Regions from separate parts of the Microbacterium sp. 2MCAF23 genome, predicted to be linked through region 2. Evidence: predicted binding sites of a transcription regulator. Region 2 holds the regulator's gene; the other holds the start of a gene.
What was found. Region 2 encodes HspR, which represses chaperone genes until heat shock. Its sites were predicted from a motif close to AAGTTGAGTCNNNNNGACTCAACTT; they were not measured.
Positions count from the first base shown of each region.

Region 1: a site for HspR is predicted at 4,160-4,184, ahead of AB4078_RS01430 (ATP-dependent Clp protease ATP-binding subunit). Genes of this name have one in related genera too.

Region 1 is NZ_JBFRGY010000001.1:289,804-296,849, forward strand. It holds gene AB4078_RS01410 (discoidin domain-containing protein) at 1-1,435, opposite strand, end outside; gene AB4078_RS01415 (LacI family DNA-binding transcriptional regulator) at 1,618-2,646, opposite strand; gene AB4078_RS01420 (glutaminase) at 2,766-3,251, shown strand; gene AB4078_RS01425 (glutamine amidotransferase-related protein) at 3,352-4,080, opposite strand; gene AB4078_RS01430 (ATP-dependent Clp protease ATP-binding subunit) at 4,199-6,751, shown strand; gene AB4078_RS01435 (LysR family substrate-binding domain-containing protein) at 6,903-7,046, opposite strand, start outside.
Region 2 is NZ_JBFRGY010000015.1:52,381-59,426, forward strand. It holds gene dnaK (molecular chaperone DnaK) at 1-1,137, shown strand, start outside; gene AB4078_RS15665 (nucleotide exchange factor GrpE) at 1,137-1,778, shown strand; gene AB4078_RS15670 (DnaJ C-terminal domain-containing protein) at 1,789-2,775, shown strand; gene AB4078_RS15675 (heat shock protein transcriptional repressor HspR) at 2,992-3,471, shown strand; gene AB4078_RS15680 (hypothetical protein) at 3,563-4,522, opposite strand; gene AB4078_RS15685 (ABC transporter substrate-binding protein) at 4,841-6,211, shown strand; gene AB4078_RS15690 (carbohydrate ABC transporter permease) at 6,295-7,046, shown strand, end outside.

The DNA.
Region 1 (7,046 bases), on a different contig from region 2:
CCTTGCCGGAGATGCCGGGCTCCGTCCAAGCGCCGTCGTACCACTTCTGCCAGGTGCCGGTGGCCATCTTCCCGGAGATCGGGGCGCGGGCGACGTGCTCGTAGAACGCCACCCAGCCGCCGGTCTTGTTCACGACGCGGGAACCGTAGAACGCGTAGAAGTATCCGGAGGCGTGGTCGACGTAGAGGCGGGGATCGCCGTCGCCGTAGTAGTAGGTCTGCTGCGGGAACGCGGCGGTGTCGCCACGGGTCGTGCTGTACGGCGAGGTGATCGCGTGACCGGGGATGGTCCAGGTCTTGCCCTGGTCGGTCGAGACGGCGTAGTCGATCGCGTCGTAGTGCAGTCCGTCGCCGAAGGGCTTGGGGGTGAACTCGTTGTGCACGAGGCCGTACCAGTCGCCCGAGTCGGGGTCGACCCACATCTGGGTGATGTCGCAGTAGTTCGGCTGCGTGTAGCTGGATCCGGCCGGCGCCTTGGTCGACTCCACGCCGGTCGGGCTGGCGTTGCAGAAGTCCGTGGTGTCCGGGTTGGTGCCCGCGGCGTTGAGCGCGTCGTCCGGCTTCGCCGTGTCGAAGTTCGTGCCGGTGTACCAGTTCCACTGGCGGATGTCGCCATTGCTGCCGTCGGGCTCGTTGTAGTAGTTCGCGTGCGACTCGCCGAAGTGGAACGTGCCGTCGGCATCGATGAACGGGCTGGCCGGGGTGTCGTCGGGGTACTGCCACGTGCGGTCGTCGACGGAGTCGGTGGTGACCGTGGCGGCAGCGGGCTTGGGGGTGGGAGTCGGCGTCGGGGTTGGGGTCGGCGTGACGATCGGGTCGGTCGTGTAGACGACGATCTCGGAGGCCGAGGCGTTGTTCGAGCCGTTCACGGCGTCGAGGATCCGGAACTCGACGTAGCGCGCGGAGACCGGCTGGGCGAACGCCACGTACTGGATCTGCGTATTGCTGGTCGGCTGCGAGAACGTCGCCGCGCCGGCGAGCGTCCATCCGCTGCTCTTCCCGTCCTTCGCGACCGCGGCGTCGTTCGTGGTGAGCACCTGCACGTTCTTCGCCGGACCGTTGCCCTGCACCTTGACCGAGTACCCGAGGCCGGTGAGGGGGTGCTCCGCGCCGATGTCGAACGTGAGGTAGTGCGGCATCGGATCCGGTGTGCCGCCGTTGTAGTTCGACGCCCACTGGGTCGAGTAGTCGCCGTCGAACGCGCCCTTCGCGGTGCCGTCGAGAGAGGGCGGCGCGGGGTAGGGCGCGGATTCGGAATCGACGTCGAGCAGGGTGTAGCCCACATCGGGGATCGCGGCGCCGGCAGGAGGTGCGGTGTCGGCGTGCGCCGAGGAGACGGCGCCGAGGCTCAGCGTCGTCGCGGCGATCGCGAGTGCGGCCGCACCGGCGAGGAGGCCTCGCGAGGTGCGGGGGAGGGACAGGATCTGTGGGGGCATCGGTCTTCCTTGCTGCGTCGTCGAGGCGGGGAGAACATCGGCCACGGTACCTGCAAGTTATCGCTAACATCAAGGATATTCCGAGAATTGCGCCGCAGCTTGGTCGTAACGAGATAGCGCAAACATCACCGCGTGCGCCGTGTCGGCTGCGCGCAGGGTGCGGACGCGGCCGCGGTGCGCGGTCAGTGACGAGGAGCCTGGGTCGAGCTGCGCACGACGAGGCGAGGCGTGATCGACTCCACCGGCGGTACCGCGCCCGGGTGCGAGATCGCGTGCAGCAGGTGCTCCACGGCGATGCGGCCGACCTCGCCGAACGGCTGCGCGACCGTGGTGAGCGCGGGGGAGCAGAACTCGGCGAGCGGGATGTCGTCGACACCCACGATCGACACGTCGTCAGGGATCGACCGGCCCAGCTCGGCGAAGGCGCGGGCGAGGCCGAACGCCATTTCGTCGCTCGACACGAACACCGCGGTGGCCTCGGGGATGCGTGCGAGGATCCGGCCCGCGCGATGGCCCGACTCCGGGGACCAGTCCCCGTCGATCTCGGGCGGTGCCTCCCGGCCGGCATCGGCGAGCGCCTCACGCCAGCCCTGGGTGCGGCTCGAGGCATCCAGCCACTGCTGCGGACCCGCGACGTGCCAGACGGTCTCGTGGCCGAGATCCAGCAGGTGGCGGGTCGCGATCCGTCCCACCTCGCGCTGGTCGACGGCCACCACCTGGGTCGACGCCGTGCGCGAACCGTCGATCGTGATCGTCGGCAGCGTGCGCGTCAGCTCGTCGATCGCGCGCGTGGTCGAGATCAGCGGCACCGCGAGCACGATGCCCTCGACGCCCTGGTCGGCGAGACGCGACATGGCGCGCTCGATCTCGCCCGCATCGAGGGAGGGCGTCGTGACGGAGTTCACGATGTAGCCGGCCTCGGACGCGGTGGTCTCGATGCCGACCGCCACCGCTGTGCGCGAGTAGAAGCCCGTGCGCAGCGATACGACGCCGATCGCCCTGCTCCGCCCGGACGACAGTGCGCGGGCGGCGTTGTTGCGGCGGTAGCCGAGCTGCTCGACCGCCGCGAGCACCTTCGCCCTGGTCTCGGGCTGCACGCTCGGGTTGCCGCTCAGCGTGCGGGACACGGTCTGCGCCGAGACCCCGGCCAGGCGCGCGACGTCGGCCATTCCCGGGATGCGGCGGGGATCCGGCGTCGCTGCGGTCGTCATGGGGTCCGATCGTGGGTGGGCGCGGGCGGTCGTCCCGGCACACGTGCATGATATCGATCACATGCGCGGAGGTGTGCGACGCGGGACGGTGGTCGCCGCACGGGCATAGCCTTGAGCGCGTGATCTCCTCCGAACCGGACGCCCCGCTCGGCGCGCTCCTGGATGACGCGCGCACCGCTCTCTCCGGCGTGCCGCAGGAGGCGCTCGGGCGCGAGAAGACCGGGCGGTGGCGGGCGCCGCGCATCGTGCGGGTCGGATCCGCCTGGCACGTCGGCGTGCTGCTCATCGCCGGTGATGCCGTGTACGCCACGGCCGAGGTGCTGCGCGCCGCAGCCCCGGTGCGTCGGGGCTATGCGGCCGAGTCGGCACGAGCCAGGGCGGAGCGCCGGGCGGAGGCCTCCCGCGGTGGCTTCGACGACGGCGAGACCGTGCACGTGGGCTGGACGCCGATCGACCTGGACGCCGTGGCGGCCGGGGGATCCTCCGGCCCGCTCGCGCTGGTGGACGGCGTGCCGTCGGTGCGGTGGTCCGCGGCCGGTTCCCTCATGCCGCTCTCCGCCTACCTCGACGACCGCATCGCCCTCCTCCGTTCCGCCTCCCTTTAGACCGCGAGACTCCATCTCCGCGACGAGACTGCGCTGATTTGGTGCAGTCTCGTCGCCCAGTTGCAGTCTCGCGGTCAGAGGTCAGAAAGTGGCGGCGGCGTCAGCGGGCCAGTGCGCGCTCGCCGAAGCGGTGCAGGATCCGCGCCGGCTCGGTGACGACGGATTCGAGCACGGCCTCCTGCACGGTGTGGAAGGCGTCCGGATCGAAGTAGCCGGTGGTGCGGTAGAAGACCATCCGATCGGCGAAGTCGCGCGGCGACGGCTCGGGATGGAACTGCGTGGCGTACAGGTCCGCACCCACGCGGTACGCCTGCACGGGGCAGGTGTCGTTGCCGGCGAGCAGCACCGCGCCCGATGGCACGGCGACAGCGCTCTCCTTGTGCGCGGTGAAGGCGTGGAACACAGGCCCGGCAGGACCGAACAGCGGATCCGCGACGGCGTCGGCCGTGGTGCGGATCTCGGCCGCGGTCGCCTCCTCGGGGTTGTCCATGCCGACTTCTCCGCCGAGGAGGCGCGTGATCACGCCGATTCCGAAGCAGGTGAAGAACGCGGTGGTGGCGCCGTCGATCGCGCGCTCCGCGATGCGCTCCAGGTCCGATTCGACCCGCCGCTGGGTCTCGGACTTGCGAACGTCGGTGACGTTGAACGGAGAGCCGCCGATCACGAAGCCGGCGTAGCGGTCGAAGACGTCCTCGGGCAGGGCGGTGGTGGTGAGGTCGATGCGGTCCAGTGCGTCAGCATCGACGCCGAGGGCGACACGGAACGACGCGCGCTCCGCCGTCGCCGCATCCAGCTCAGGGCGCACGCCGACATACAGGAGCGAGGCCATCCCTGGATTCTAGGCGAGCGGCGGAGGCCGTCGAGGTCCGGATGCAACGGACGGGAATATGAAGGAAGGAGTCGCGTTGAACTTGACAGCACAACGCTCAAGTTTGAGAGGAAGCGAAATGCCCAACGATTTCACCGACGCGGGTTCGGGCTCGTTCGACGAGTTCCTCGCCCGCTACCTGGCCGGTGAGCAGGCCCGGCAGACCCGGTCCATCGACCTCAGCCGGTTCCTGACCGTGCGCACCCAGCGCATCCTGCAGCGCGCCGGCCGCTTCGCGCTCGAGCGCGGCCAGACCGAGCTCGACGCCCTGCACGTCCTGCGCACCATCGTCGAGGACGACGCCGTCGACCAGGCGATCCGCAACATCGGGGTGACCCCGCAGGCCATCGTCGACGACGTCGACACCCGCCTGCCCGCCCCTGGCGACGCCTCTGACATCGACGCCGCGACGATCACCCCGAGCGCCAGCCGCGCGCTGTTCCACGCCTACCAGGTGGCGCGCTCATCGGGTGCGACCTACATCGAGCCGGAGCACGTCTTCTTCGCGCTCGTGCTCGGACAGGACGCCCCCGCGGGCCAGATCCTCGCGCGTGCCGGCGTCACCGCCGAAGCGCTCACCCAGAGCCTGCGCGAGCCCGTGACCGCGGGCGCCGCGCCAGAGGCCGAGAACACCCAGTCGGCGTCCGAGACCCCGATGCTCGACCGGTTCGGGCTCGACCTCACCGCCCGTGCCCGCTCCGGCGAGCTCGATCCGGTGATCGGCCGGGCCTCGGAGATCGAGCAGACGATCGAGATCCTCAGCCGGCGCACCAAGAACAACCCGGTGCTGATCGGCGAGGCGGGCGTCGGCAAGACCGCGATCGTCGAGGGCCTTGCCCGCGCGATCGTCGACGGCGCCGTGCCCGCGCAGCTCAAGGACCGTCGCGTCGTGGCGCTCGACCTGCCCGCGATGCTCGCCGGCACCCGCTACCGCGGCGACTTCGAGGAGCGTCTCACCCAGACCATGGACGAGATCGCCGCGCACAAGGGCGAGATCATCGTCTTCATCGACGAGGTGCACACCGTCGTCGGTGCGGGCGGATCCGGAGAAGGCGGCGGCATGGACGCCGGCAACATCCTGAAGCCGCGCCTCGCGCGGGGGGACCTGCACCTGGTCGGCGCGACCACGCTCGCCGAGTACCGCCGGATCGAGAAGGATCCGGCCCTCGAACGCCGGTTCCAGCCGGTGAAGGTCGCCGAGCCCTCGATCGAGGACGCCGTGCGGATCCTGGAAGGCCTCAAGCCCGCCTACGAGCAGCATCACGCCGTCACCTACACCGACGACGCGATCCGTGCCGCCGTCGAGCTGAGCGCGCGGTACCTGCCCGACCGGGTACTGCCGGACAAGGCGATCGACCTCATCGACCAGGCGGGCGCCCGTTTGCGCCTCCGCCTGGGCGTCGTGACCGATGTGGCGGCGCTGTTCGCCGAGCTGGCCGACCTCGAAGCGCGCAAGAACGCCGCGGTCGGCGCCGAGCACTACGAGGAGGCCTCGCGGATCCGCGACGAGATCGCCGCGGTCCAGGCGCGGATCGACGACGCCGGCAGCACCGCGCGCCTTGTCGACGCCGAGCCCGCTGTCGTCGGCGAGGCCGAGATCGCCGCAGTGATCGCGCGCGCCACAGGGATCCCGGTCAGCCGGGTCTCCGAGAGCGAGCGGGAGCGTCTGGCGGACCTCGAGGCCGACCTGCACGCCCGCGTGATCGGGCAGGACGACGCGGTCGCCGCCGTGGCACGGGCCGTGCGCCGCAGCCGTACCGGCATGGGCGACGCGCGTCGGCCGGTCGGATCCTTCCTGTTCCTCGGCCCCACCGGTGTCGGCAAGACCGAGCTGGCCAAGGCGCTCGCCGACCGTCTGTTCGACGACGAGACCGCCGTGATCCGCTTCGATATGAGCGAGTTCGGCGAGCGGCACACGGTGTCGCGGCTCGTCGGCGCCCCTCCGGGATACGTCGGCTACGACGAGGCGGGGCAGCTCACCGAGCGCGTGCGGCGCAACCCCTACGCGATCGTGCTGTTCGACGAGATCGAGAAGGCGCACCCCGACGTGTTCAACCTGCTGCTGCAGGTGCTCGATGACGGTCGCCTGACCGACGGCCAGGGGCGCACGATCGACTTCCGCAACACGGTGATCGTGATGACCTCGAACATCGGATCCGAGTTCCTCGCGTCGCGCTCCGGTGCGCTCGGGTTCGTGGCCTCGCAGGACGGATCCGCGAACGGATTCGCCTCGCAGGAGGATCTGCGCGCCCGGGTGATGGGCAAGCTCCGCGAGGCCATGCGGCCGGAGTTCCTGAACCGCATCGACGAGATCGTGCTGTTCCAGAAGCTCAGCCGGGAGGAGCTGGGTCGCATCGTGCGGCTCCTGCTGCAGGCGACGTCTCGCCGCCTTGCCGGCCGCGACGTGACGCTGGACGTCACCGACGCGGCCGTGGCCTGGCTCGGCGAGCACGGCTACGAGCCCGAGTACGGTGCGCGGCCGCTGCGCCGCCTGATCCAGCGCGAGGTGGACGACCGCATCGCGGACCTGTTCGTCTCGGGCGAGCTGGGTGACGGCGGCCGTGTGGTCGTGGACGCGACGGGCGACGTGCTGCAGGTCACCGCGACCGCGGAGCTGGCGCAGGCGGCCTGACCGCAACGGTCGTTGAGCGAGGACGGCGAAGCCGACCGAGACGAAACGCGGTGCTCTTTCGAGGGCGCCGCGTTTCGTCTCGCGGAGACCCGCACTGAGCGAGCGCAGCGAGTCGAAGTGTCGCTCGACGGCCCTAGGACTGGCCGCTGAGTCAGCGGGACGAGTTGGCGCGGCGGCCGCGCACAACCCCCACGAACGCCTCGATGTCGGGCGTGGTGGCGTCGGACGGCCAGGCCAGCAGCACCTGGGAGACGGGAGCGTCCCGCAGGATCCGGTATTCGACGTCCTTGCGGTG
Region 2 (7,046 bases):
GAGGCCGCGGAGCAGGCGAAGAAGGAGCTCAGCTCCTCGACGTCGACCAGCGTCAACCTGCCGTACCTGTCGCTCACCGAGAACGGCCCCGTGTCGCTTTCCGAGACGATCACCCGCGCGAAGTTCGAGGACCTCACCAAGGACCTCCTGGACCGCACCAAGAAGCCCTTCGAGGACGTGATCCGCGAGGCCGGCATCAAGGTCGGCGACATCGCTCACGTCGTGCTCGTCGGCGGATCCACCCGCATGCCCGCTGTGGCCGAGCTCGTCAAGCGCGAGACCGGCAAGGAGGCCAACAAGGGTGTCAACCCGGACGAGGTCGTCGCCGTCGGCGCCGCCCTGCAGGCCGGTGTGCTGAAGGGTGAGCGCAAGGACGTCCTGCTGATCGACGTCACCCCGCTGAGCCTCGGTATCGAGACCAAGGGCGGCATGATGACCAAGCTCATCGAGCGCAACACGGCCATCCCGACCAAGCGCAGTGAGACCTTCACCACCGCCGACGACAACCAGCCGTCGGTCGCGATCCAGGTCTTCCAGGGCGAGCGCGAGTTCACCCGCGACAACAAGCCGCTGGGCACCTTCGAGCTGACCGGCATCGCGCCGGCTCCGCGCGGCATCCCGCAGGTCGAGGTCACCTTCGACATCGACGCGAACGGCATCGTGCACGTGTCCGCCAAGGACAAGGGCACCGGCAAGGAGCAGTCGATGACGATCACGGGCGGCTCCTCGCTGTCCAAGGACGACATCGACCGCATGGTGCGCGAGGCCGAGGAGCACGCCGCTGAGGACAAGAAGCGCCGCGAGTCGGCCGAGGTCCGCAACCAGGCCGAGACTCTCTCCTACTCGATCGAGAAGCTCATCTCGGAGAACGAGGACAAGCTCCCCGAGGACGTGAAGACCGAGGTCAAGGCCGACGTCGACGCGCTGAAGACCGCGCTGGCCGGTGATGACGACGAGGCCGTGAAGACCGCGTTCGACAAGCTGAACCAGTCGCAGGGCAAGCTCGGCGAAGCCATCTACGCGCAGTCCCAGGCTGACGCGGCCGCCCCGCAGGGCGAGCCGGCGGCCGAGGGCGCGGCGTCGGATGAGGACGTCGTGGACGCCGAGGTCGTGGACGACGAGGACGAGAAGAAGTAATGACGGATCCCAAGGACTTCGACGAGAACGCCGCGGTTCCTGAGCCTGTCGAAGGACCGAGCGAGGGGTCGGACGCGAACGCGTCCGGCCCCCAGCCGGAAGGGCAGGACTCCGGAGCGAACGCCGGCGCCGATGACGAGCTCACGGTCGACGACATCCTGAACATCGCGCAGAGCGACGACGCGCTCGCCGAGGACGCCGCCGAGGACGCGGCCCTCGCCGACGCCGAGCACACGCTGCTCGTCGACCTCAAGCGTCTTCAGGCCGAGTACGCGAACTACCGCCGCCGCACCGAGGAGCAGCGCGGCGTCGAGATCCAGCGCGCGAAGGGCGAGGCCGCCAAGGGCCTGATCCCCGTGCTCGACGATCTCGACCGCGCCGCCCAGCACGGCGATCTGCAGGAGGGGACTCCCTTCGCCGCGATCGCCGACAAGGTGCGCTCGGTCGTGGAGCGCCTCGGCGTGGTCTCGTATGGCGAGAAGGGCGACGAGTTCGACCCGCAGCAGCACGAGGCGATCTTCCAGCAGCCCACCCCGGGTGTGCAGAAGGCCGTCGTGCTCGAGGTCGTCGAGGTGGGCTACCGCCTGGGCGATGTGGAGCTGCGTCCTGCCAAGGTCGTCGTCGCCGTTCCTGCTGAGTAGGGGGTGATCGATGGCTAGCCAGGACTGGTTCGACAAGGACTTCTACAAGACCCTCGGCGTCTCGAAGGACGTGTCCGAGGCGGATCTGAAGAAGACCTACCGCAAGCTCGCGCGCAAGTACCACCCCGACTCCAACCCCGGCGATGCCGCGGCGGAGGCGAAGTTCAAGGAGATCAGCGAGGCGTACTCGGTGCTCTCCGACACCGAGCAGCGTGCCGAGTACGACCAGATCCGTGCGATGGGCGCCGGTGGCGCGCGCTTCACGGCTCCGGGCAGTGCCGGCAACGGCGGCTTCGATGACGTGTTCAGCGCGTTCAACCGGGGCCGTGGCGGGCAGTCCGCCGACTTCGACGACATCTTCGCGATGTTCAACCAGGGCGGCGGCGGGTTCGGATCCGGTCGGTTCGGCCAGCCCTCCGGCGGGTTCCGCGGCTACGGCGGCCCGCAGAAGGGCGCCGACGTCACGGCCCGCACGACCCTGTCGTTCGCGACCGCTGTGCAGGGCGAGACAGTCACGCTGCAGGGTGAGGACGGCCGCCCGCTCAAGGTGAAGATCCCCGCGGGCGTGAAGGACGGGCAGAAGATCCGTCTGCGCGGCCGTGGGCGGCCTTCGCCCGACGGCGGCGAGAACGGCGACATCGTGGTCCAGGTGGCCGTGAAGCCGCACCCCGTGTTCACCCGCGATGGGCTGAACCTGCGGGTGACGGTTCCTGTCACGTTCACCGAGGCCGCGCTCGGCGCCACCATCGAGGTGCCGACCCTCGGTGGAGATCCGGTCAAGCTCAAGGTCGCGCCGGGCACTCCGTCGGGCCGGGTGCTGCGGGTCAAGGGCCGCGGCGTCACGACGTCGAAGGGCGTCGGCGACCTGCTCGCCGAGGTCCAGGTGGCCGTGCCGTCGCACCTCGACGACGCCGCGCGCGAGGCGCTGGAGCGCTTCCGTGAGGCGGAGCCCGCCGAGAACCCGCGCACCGAGCTGCTGGCGAAGGCCCGGGGATGAGTTCACCTGCGCCGTCGATCGGGTCCGCGCGCGACGCGGACACCGGGCGCCGCTCGCCGCGTCGTCCCGGAATCAGGAACAGTGACCGAGATCAGGACGATTCCTCGCGGATCCTCCTGATCTCGGTGCATTCTCCTGTTTCCGGTACGCGCGCCCGCTTGCGGGGCGCGACCGGTGTTCTCGGGATGCGCCGTGCGCGAAGGACGAGGGTGCGTCATGGCCGATGAGCGCATGAACGCCGAGACCCCGATCTTCGCGATCGCGGTCGCCGCCGAGCTCGCCGGGATGCACCCGCAGACCCTGCGGCAGTACGACCGGATCGGCCTGGTCGTTCCCGGCCGCACCAGGGGCGGATCCCGCCGCTACTCGATGCGCAACATCGAGCAGCTGCGCGAGGTCGCCCAGCTGTCCGGTGAGGGGATGAGCCTGCCCGCGATCGCGCGCCTGCTCGACCTCGAGGACGAGGTGCGCACGCTGCGTCGCCGCGTGGGCGAGCTCGAGCACGACCTGCGCGAGGAGCGCGCGAACCGCCCCGGCGTGCGTGTGTTCGCCGCCGGAACGACCGGATCCGTCATGGCCGTCCCGTCCGGGCGCCGGATCCGCCGCTCCACCGAGGTGGTGTTGTGGCGTCCGTGGCTGAGCGGCCCGGAGCGTGCCGACGACACCGCGGACGATCCGGACGACAGCCAGCGCTGAGGCAGCACAGCGGCGCAGAGACCGCGCCGGCGCTGACACGCGCAGGCAGAGCCGAGACGGCGGTGCAGGCCTCCGCCGTGCACGCTGGCGATCAGTCCAGCGGCTCGACGATGAAGTGCAGTGCGGCGCCCTGTCGGAAAGGCTGCACGACCTCGAGGTTCTCGTAGGCGGGACCGCCGGGGATCTCCGAGGCGCTCGCCCAGTACGACCACCGCGCATTGACCTGTGCACGGAGGGCGGGATGCGGGTGGTCCACCCGCCATGTCTGCCGCATCCTCCGACCGAGGAACCGCCAGTGCTCCGCGGTGTCCGCGCTGTAGCCGACGGACCACGGGTCGTCGTCCTCGTCGCCCGTCGCGGAGACGAGCGCAGCCCCGCCCTCGCGGACGAGCTCGTCGAGTCCGAAGGAGGCGTGCGCGGCGAACCCGGTGCCGGTGAACCCGGGCCAGAGCTCTGCAGGCGTGACCACGCGGTCCGCGAGCTCGAGCCGGCGCAGCCGCGCCCAGTTGCCCATGGTCGCGCTGAGTACGAGCCGGTCCAGAGGCACGGAGCCGGAGTCGCTGTACCCCGCCAGTTCCACCCCGTGCGGACGATCGGCCCTGAACCGCACCCGCACCTGCACCTGCGCCCCGTTATCGAACGGCTCGACCCGGATCCAGATCGTGAGCCGCTCCACGCCGTCCGCGGTGTCGACGATTCCGGGATCGGGATCCAGCCGTGCCCGCACCGCGGCATCGGACGGATGGTCGACGGCCCACATCCGCTTCCCGCGCTCGCCGGGGTCGAGCGTGCTCGGCTCCAGCTCTGAATAGCCGCGCTCGGCGCTGCCCGCAGGCACCGGCTCCACGGCGATGTAGTTCACCAGTCGCTCCGGCGGATGCTCCAGATAGGGGGTGAAGATCTGCAGCAGCCCGCGCGGTGCGGAACTGATGCCCAGCTGCATCCCCGCGGGATGGCCCCAGCGGGGTTCGCGCGGGACAGGACCGGCAGGACGGACCCATCGCCCGGAGAGATCGGCCGGTGAGGGGGATCCGACGGCGGACGTCATCATGGGAGCTCCTTCGTGGTTTTCGCGAGTGTCCTCACGACTGGACGAGCAAACCTCATCTGAAATCGATTTCCTGTCGAACGACTCTAGAGGCGTTCTGGTCGCGGCCGAAAGAGCGGGCGCGGTGCGGAGAGAAGAGGAATCGGCTTTCACTCGCACGGAGTTGCGCAGATCGCTCAAGAGCGTCTTGTGCCTGAAATCGATTTCGCCTACTCTGAATGCAGCCCGGTCGATGCCGACTCAGCGCGACCGCGGACCCGGCCCCCTGTGCCGGACCCAGCACCGATTCGACGAGGAAGTCGTGTTCCCGAGGAGGAACCCATGAAGACGGACACACAGCGCACGCGCCGGGTGGTGATGGCCGCTCTCGGCGGCATCACGGCGGTAGGACTGCTCGCGGGCTGCGGCTCGAGCACGCCGGGGCAGGCCGCGGGCGACGGAGGCGACTCCTCCGGCAAGACCACGATCGAGTTCTGGCACCGCACGTTCACTCCGCCCGAGAACGCCTGGTACAAGGACATCGTCAAGAAGTTCAACGCCTCCCAGGACAAGATCGTCGTCAAGGACACGGAGATCCCGGCGGATGCCTGGGATCAGAAGATGAAGGCTGCCCAGGCGGCGGGCAAGGCCCCTGACATCTACACGCACTCCGGCAGCATCCAGGACGCGGTCAACGCCGGGCAGCTCTACGACCTCGGCAAGGTCGTGGACAAGTCGAAGCTCGACGAGATCATCGACTCCGCCAAGTCCGTGTCCGAGATCGGCGGCACCTATTACGCCTACCCGCTGCTGCAGGAAGCGCAGACGGTGCTGTTCTGGAACAAGGACATGCTCGACAAGGCCGGCGTCGACACCGACAAGGCCCCGGCGACCTGGGACGACCTGCTCGCCGATTGCGCCAAGATCCAGCCGACGCTCGCGCAGGGGCAGTACTGCATCTCGCCGGCGTCCGACGCGATCACCTTCGCCTGGTCGACGGTCGGTCAGCAGTACAACTTCGCCGGGCACACGGCGCTCACGGACGACTGGGCCAAGCCGGACATCGACAACGCGGCGTACCGTGACCTGATGTCCAAGTACAAGGAGCTCTGGGACAAGGGATACATGCCCAAGCAGGCGCTCGCCGCCTATGTCGAGGGCAAGGATTTCGGCCAGAAGAAGGTCGCCTTCAAGGTTTCCGGCTCGTGGATGATGTCCGAGATCGGATCCGACTATCCCGACCTGCTGACCAAGACCGGCATCGGCGCCTTCCCGAACGCCGCGGGCGCCGACGGCCGCACCGCGACCACCCTCGGCAACTTCAAGTGGGTCATCGACGCGAAGAGCAAGCACGCCGACGCCGCCGGGAAGTTCCTCGAGTGGTCTCTCGCCGGCGACCCGAAGAACCTCGTGCCGTTCTTCGTGAACACGCAGTTCACCAAGGTCCCTGTGCGCACCTCCGTGCAGGATGCCGTCGCGAAGGATGAGGCCGCAGCCAAGGCCCCGTGGTCGAAGGTGATCACGAAGGACATCGCGCCGGACGCGATCCCCGAGCCGACCTACCCCTGGGACGTCTCGCTCGCCGTCGGAACTGCCATGGAGTCGGTGATGAAGGGCGCGGCCTCGCCGGATGACGCGATCAACACGGCCGATGCCGCGATCCAGAAGGTCATCCAGTCGCAGGATCTGCCCAGCAAGGCTCCCAAGAAGTGAGCGCGGCGCGGTCGGGGACCGCTGCGAGGCCGTCCCCGACCGCGCAGCCGACGCCCCGCACCTCAGAACGACGAGGAGGCACGATGCCCGCCGAAGTCACCGACGACCGGCACACCGTCAGGCGCCGGCACGCGCGGTACCGGAACCGAGACACCAAGCTCGCGTACCTGATGCTCGCCCCCGTGGTGATCCTGCTCGGCATCTTCGTAGCCTGGCCGGCGGTGTACGCCGGCTTCCTTTCCTTCCAGGACTGGAGCTTCTACAAGGATCCGCAGTTCGTCGGGTGGAAGAACTACGCCGACGTGCTGACGGACCCGCTGTTCGTCGCCACGATCGGCCGAGGCTTCCTGTTCGTGCTGATGACGGTGCCTGCGATGCTCGTGCTGGCCTTCCTGTTCGCGAGTCTCGTGGTGAGCCTGTCGCGTCGGCTCGCGACCATCCTCAAGGTCAGCATCTACATCCCGACGATCATCTCCGGAGTCATCGCGTCCATCATCTTCGTGGTGATCTACGCCTATGACGGCGGAATCCTGAACGCCGTTCTGGCCGCGTTCCACATCGACGCGGTCTCCTGGATCGGGGATCCGGCCTGGGCGCTGCTCGCCGTGGCCGTGCCGGCGGTGTGGCTCGGCATGGGGCTGACCTCGCTCATCATGGTCGCCGCGATGGTCGACATCCCGACGGAGTACTACGAGGCAGCGGCGATGGAGGGCGCCGGCTGGTGGCAGAAGACCTTCTACATCACGATGCCGCAGATGAAGAATGTGTTCCTGTACCTGCTGATCACGGGTTTCGTCGCCGCGATCCAGCAGTTCGAGCTGCCCCTCGTGATGAC